2 linked regions of the Metabacillus sp. B2-18 genome follow. The protein of the gene in region 1 binds, or shares a complex with, the protein of each later gene. Links are inferred from orthologs where the notes say so. Each region holds a gene or a part of one and is shown on either strand. Other genes may lie near its edges.

Evidence for each region.
Region 2: the proteins of nusB (region 1) and rpsJ are in contact, whole or in part, in a solved structure (PDB 3D3B), measured with the Escherichia coli proteins. The link is inferred for Metabacillus sp. B2-18 from one-to-one orthologs.

Annotation. Positions count from the first base shown.
Region 1 is NZ_CP088245.1:3,333,031-3,336,097, forward strand. Bases 224-2,953 are described here. They hold nusB (transcription antitermination factor NusB), read right to left. Parts: upstream 1,920-2,953; coding sequence 1,527-1,919; downstream 224-1,526. Other genes in these bases: xseA (exodeoxyribonuclease VII large subunit), read right to left, coding at 224-546; folD (bifunctional methylenetetrahydrofolate dehydrogenase/methenyltetrahydrofolate cyclohydrolase FolD), read right to left, coding at 642-1,499; LPC09_RS16960 (Asp23/Gls24 family envelope stress response protein), read right to left, coding at 2,312-2,695; accC (acetyl-CoA carboxylase biotin carboxylase subunit), read right to left, coding at 2,745-2,953. Also shown: more of xseA, read right to left, coding at 1-223; more of accC, read right to left, coding at 2,954-3,067. UniProt on the Escherichia coli protein: Part of the processive rRNA transcription and antitermination complex (rrnTAC). The complex forms an RNA-chaperone ring around the RNA exit tunnel of RNA polymerase (RNAP).
Region 2 is NZ_CP088245.1:140,097-143,230, reverse strand. What follows is about bases 17-2,813. They hold rpsJ (30S ribosomal protein S10), read right to left. Parts: upstream 1,671-2,813; coding sequence 1,362-1,670; downstream 17-1,361. Other genes in these bases: rplC (50S ribosomal protein L3), read right to left, coding at 689-1,318; rplD (50S ribosomal protein L4), read right to left, coding at 38-661; rplW (50S ribosomal protein L23), read right to left, coding at 17-38. Also shown: more of rplW, read right to left, coding at 1-16; tuf (elongation factor Tu), read right to left, coding at 2,937-3,134. UniProt on the Escherichia coli protein: Involved in the binding of tRNA to the ribosomes. Part of the processive rRNA transcription and antitermination complex (rrnTAC). The complex forms an RNA-chaperone ring around the RNA exit tunnel of RNA polymerase (RNAP).

The sequences.
Region 1 (3,067 bases):
AGCACCGGCTTGTACACCTTGAACAAGGGCTGGAATGAGGATTACTTTAGCTAGAGGGTAACGCCTGTTTATTGTTGTTAATATATCACGTATGGCCGCTCCAGTTGGTGAAGTTATGACTCCAACTTGATTCGGGTATTTTGGTATGGCTTTTTTATGTATTTCATCAAAAAGTCCTTCTTTTTGAAGCTTCTTCTTTAACTCCTCGTATGCTAGGTATAAGCTACCGATTCCGTCTGGCTGCATTTCCTTTACATAAACTTGATAGCCACCACTTTGTTCATAAACAGAAATTTCCCCACGCATTAATACCTTCATACCATTCTCTGGTCGAAACTTTAATGATTTATTTGCCCCAGCAAACATAACTGCTTGAATTCGTGCTTTTTCATCTTTTAGAGTAAAATACATATGACCACGGCTATGTAAATTAAAGTTTGAGATTTCCCCCTTAATCCAAATGTCTGACAAGTGTGGGTCAACATCAAATTTACGTTTGATATATTTTGTTAAAGCTGTAACAGTTACATATTTTGGTTCATTCATTTGCCTGCCTCCTTCCCTTAACAAAAAAAATTGAAGGAAGGACAGAATATGAAGTTCCATTCTGCCCTTTTTTTGAATTTCTTATTATAAGTTACTTATTTCGTTTCTAGAAATTGCTTGGCAGATTGAACAGTGTTATGCGCAAGCATAGTAATTGTCATTGGACCTACTCCACCTGGAACAGGAGTTAAATAACTTGCAACTTCTTTAGCTTCGTCAAAAACAACGTCCCCTACTAATTTTCCGGTTTCAAGACGATTAACACCAACATCAATGACAACCGCACCTGGTTTAATTTGATCGCCTTTAATAAAATTAGCTCGTCCAACAGCAGCCACCAAAATATCTGCTTCCTTTGTATAGGAAGTTAAATCTTTTGTTTTTGAATGACAATAAGTTACTGTTGCATGTTCATTTAATAATAGTTGTCCAACAGGTTTTCCAACAATATTGCTTCTTCCAACAACAACCACGTTTTTGCCAGCCATTTCTACGCCGACCGATTTTATCATTTCTACAATACCAGCAGGTGTACATGGTAAAAATGTTTCTTGCCCTGTCATCATGCGACCGATATTAATTGGGTGGAAGCCATCAACATCTTTTTGAGGTGAAATTTTCTCTACAACAGCTGTTTCATTAATATGTACCGGAAGCGGAAGCTGAACTAAAATACCATGATATTCATCATTATTATTATAGCTTTCGATCACATCAAGCAGCTCATTTTCCGAAAGACTTTCAGGGAAATGTTCTAATTTAAACCCTACACCGATTTCCTCAGCAGCTTTTTGCTTTCCTCTAATATAAGAGAGTGATGCTGGATTGTCCCCTACTAAAATAACAACAAGTTTCGGTAGCAAGCCTTTTGCTTTAATTTGTTCTACCTCAACAGCCAACTCACTTCTTTTTGTTTTAGATAACTCTTTACCATCAATTATCGTTGCAGCCATTCCTTATTCCTCCTCAATTATCCCTAATTAAATCTCTAAATTTTGTTTAATTTTAGAAAGAACACCATTAACAAACTTGCTAGAATGATCATCCCCAAATGCTTTTGCAAGTTCCACTGCTTCATCAATTGTCACATTAGCAGGTACATCTTGTTCATATTTTAGCTCATAGGCAGCCATACGAAGAATGGTTTTATCAATGTTTGCCAAGCGATCAATTGTCCAATTTACAAGATGAGGACTTATTAGCTCATCAAGCTCTTTTTCATGCTCAATTGTTCCGAAAACAAGTTGATTCATAAATTCATTAGAACGTTCTTCATCTAAAGCATGTTCAATTGCTTCATTGGGATCTGTATTACTTACATTCACTTGAAAAAGCGCTTGAAGGGCCTTTTCTCTTGCTGTTCTTCGTTTCATCCTTTACTTGCTCCTTTAATGTTAAAAAATGTCGAATGTCATAATGTGATCATAACATATCTCACAAACATATTCATTCAGAAATCACCTGTTTTTTAGGAATTCCCGAATGAAAAGGCTTTTTTCTCAAAAAACATTCGTTGTTTCTTCGATATTATCTTTTCTATCTATACGTTTATGTAAAGCATTCAAAATTGTTCTACTATCAATATAACCAGTCCTAGAGAATCTATAATCATATGATACCGAATTCATGCTAGAAAAACTTGGCTTTAACCCTGGTTTTTCTAGCACACTTACCAATAATCCTTACATCCTATCATACAAAAAAAGAAACCAAAGGAAGGTCCTTTGGCTCACAGACATGTATATCTTTATTTAGAATTAGAGCATTACATTTCTTGGTCTACTTCTACTTCATTTGCTTTTGTCTCAAATTGAACACCAACAACATGAATGTTTACTTCATTCACTTCTAATGCGGTCATATTTAACAACGCTTGGCGGATATTGTCTTGAATTTTTTGGGCAACAGTTGGAATGGAAACTCCGAAGATCATGACGCAGTATACTTCGATAATAATTCCTTCCTCAGTTAAATCAACTTTTACACCTTTTCCGTGATTTTTCTTTCCCAGTCTCTCCACAACACCTGCAGCAAAATTACCACGCATTGATGCTACTCCTTCAATTTCCGAAGCCGCAATACCTGCAATGACTTCAATTACCTCAGGAGCAATCTCGACCTTACCTAAACCGTTGTTTTCAGGATTCATCTCTAAAACATTATTAGTATCTTTCAAGAATCAGCACCTCCGAGTAATTTTATGACTCCATAACCTTATGCAATTCTAGGAATTTCGTATTAAAATCTCCACTTATAAACTTTTCATGCTCAAGCAATCTTAAATGGAATGGAATGGTTGTTGAGATTCCCTCAATGACGAATTCGCTTAATGCACGCTTCATTCGAGAAATCGCTTCTTCTCTAGTTGCACCGTAAGTAATAAGCTTCGCAATCATTGAATCATAATACGGTGGAATAGAGTAACCAGGATACACCGCTGAGTCCACTCTAACACCCAACCCACCTGGCGGCAAGTACATCTGAATCTTACCAGGTGACGGCATGAAGTTCTTTTCAGGAT
Region 2 (3,134 bases), 3.2 Mb from region 1 along the record:
ATTACGGGGCGCTTAATAATATCACGAGGATCTTTCATTATGCAAGTACCTCCTCTACTTTTTGCACCGCAGCTTTCGTCATAATAAGCTTATCGTGGTTAAGTACATCAAGTACATTTACACCACTCGCAGTAACAACTGTTACTCCAGGGATGTTACGAGCTGATAATGCAATGTTTTCATTGTTGTCAGCTGTTACAATTAACGCTTTTCTTTCAACAGAAAGACCTTTAAGAACAGAAGCCATTTCTTTTGTTTTTGGTGCGTTAAGTGCTAAATCCTCTAAAACAACGATATCGTTGTCAACTACTTTTGATGATAAAGCTGATTTGATTGCTAAACGGCGAACTTTTTTAGGTAATTTATAAGCATATGAACGTGGAGTTGGTCCAAATACAATACCACCACCGCGCCATTGTGGAGAGCGAATAGATCCTTGACGAGCACGTCCAGTACCCTTTTGACGCCAAGGTTTGCGTCCTCCGCCTGCTACTTCAGAACGATTTTTTACTTTGTGAGATCCTTGACGTAAGGAAGCTCTTTGCATGATAACCGCTTCAAATAATACATGCTGATTAGGTTCGATACCAAATACAGAATCATTAAGTTCGATTTCTCCAACGTTTGATCCAGTTTGGTTTAATAATGCTACTTTAGGCATTACCCAATTCCTCCTTTCTTAAAGAAATTATTTAGATTTAACTGCGCTTTTCACAGTGATAAGTGCTTTTTTAGGTCCTGGTACATTACCTTTGATTAATAATAGATTGCGTTCTGCATCTACTCTAACGATCTCTAAGTTTTGAACAGTAATACGCTCTCCACCCATACGACCTGGTAATAGTTTGTTTTTGAATACACGGTTAGGTGCTACAGGTCCCATTGAACCTGGACGACGATGGTAACGAGAACCGTGGGACATTGGTCCACGAGATTGTCCGTGGCGTTTAATAGAGCCTTGGAAACCTTTCCCTTTAGAAACTCCTGTTACATCTACGATTTCACCTGCTGTGAAAATATCAACTTTGACTTCTTGACCTACTTCGATTTGCTCTAAGCTAGCTTCACGAAGTTCTTTAACGAAGCGCTTAGGTGCAGTATTAGCTTTTGCAACGTGTCCTTTTTCTGGTTTGTTAGAAAGCTTTTCACGTTTATCTTCAAATCCTAATTGAACCGCGTTGTATCCATCAGTATCAACAGATTTCTTTTGAAGAACCACGTTTGGAGTAGCTTCGATAACAGTTACCGGAATTAAATCACCGTTTTCAGCAAATACTTGCGTCATACCGACTTTTCTTCCTAAGATTCCTTTGGTCATGAGTCACACCTCCTATAAATTATCAATCATTTATTTTAAAAAATTATAATTTGATTTCAATATCAACACCTGACGGTAAGTCAAGACGCATTAAAGCATCAACTGTTTGTGGTGTTGGGCTGATGATATCAATTAAACGCTTATGCGTACGCATTTCGAATTGCTCACGAGAATCTTTGTATTTATGAACTGCACGTAGGATTGTGTATACTGATCTTTCTGTTGGTAACGGAATTGGACCAGAAACATTTGCACCAGAACGTTTTGCAGTTTCCACAATTTTCTCTGCAGATTGATCAAGAATTCTGTGATCATAAGCTTTTAAACGGATACGAATCTTTTGTTTTGCCATTATTTTCCCTCCTTTTCGCCTACTTTTAAAATAGACATTTTCTCCGCAAGAATTTTCCCTACACACGCCATGGCAAAGCGGCCGTGTGTATCGGCAACCTCCTGCTTCATCGCAGTCAAAGACCAACATTGTCTATTATACATAAAACTTATGTTAGATGCAAGAACTATTTAAAATACCTAGTTTCTTGAGCACTTTTCATATTATACATAGAATGTATAAAGATATCAAGGATATCATTGTTGGTTTATTATTCATGTATTAGAAATGTAAGTGAAATAATCTTTTTTAAAAGAAAGATCTTATTAAGATGATCATTATTCAGTCTAATTTATGTCTCAATAATCAGATACGACTTAAGAGAAAACTTATTTATATAGTAGAAATAGAATTAATTCATTTATCGAAGTACCAAGGAATATTAGATGTATGCATTTTTTGTAGGTACTCGTGCTTATTACTGAAAAGGTATAATACGAGATTTATGATTGTGGTTTATTTATGGCAATCGAAATTGATGAACTGGGTGTCAAGAGAAGTATCTTATCATATTTTTATAGGATTTGAGCAGCTTGATTGTCTTGGTGTTATTTTTATAGAGAAGTGAGTGCTCTTATGAGTTCAATTCTCATATAAATATAACCTCGTTCTTGCTTCATATTGGTAATAAGGATCATCTCTTTCTTCATTAACAATATGTTTGCTCTTCATCCATCTTATGAAGAGCATTTCTCTCTTCATTATTATCACCTTTGGTCTTCATTCTCCTTATGAAGACCATTTCTCTCTTCATTATTATCATCTTTGGTCTTCATTCCCTTTATGAAGACCATTTCTCTCTTCATTATTATCATCTTTGGTCTTCATTCCCTTTATGAAGACCATTTCTCTCTTCATTATTATCATCTTTGGTCTTCATTCTCTTTATGAAGACCATTTCTCTCTTCATTATTATCATCTTTGGTCTTCATTCTCTTTATGAAGACCATTTCTCTCTTCATTATTATCATCTTTGGTCTTCATTCCCTTTATGAAGACCATCTCTTTCTTCATCTTCACCTCCTTTGTTCTTCATTCTCCTTATGAAGACCAATTCTCTCTTCATTTTCACCTCCTTTGTTCATCATTCTCTTTAAGAAAGTTATTTTTCTACAATTAGCCATCATTTGGAGTTTCATCGAATTTATAAACTCCATTCACATTAGTGTTTAAATTTATATACAAAAAAAGACGAGCAATATATGCTCGCCTTTTATCAATTACAAATTAAGATTGGATAGAAGCTACAACGCCAGCGCCTACTGTACGTCCACCTTCACGGATTGAGAATTTAGTTCCTTCTTCAATCGCGATTGGAGCAATAAGCTCAACTGTCATTTCAACGTTATCCCCAGGCATAACCATTTCGATACCTTCAGGAAGTTGGCAGATACCAGTTACGTCAGTTGTACGGAAGTAGAACTG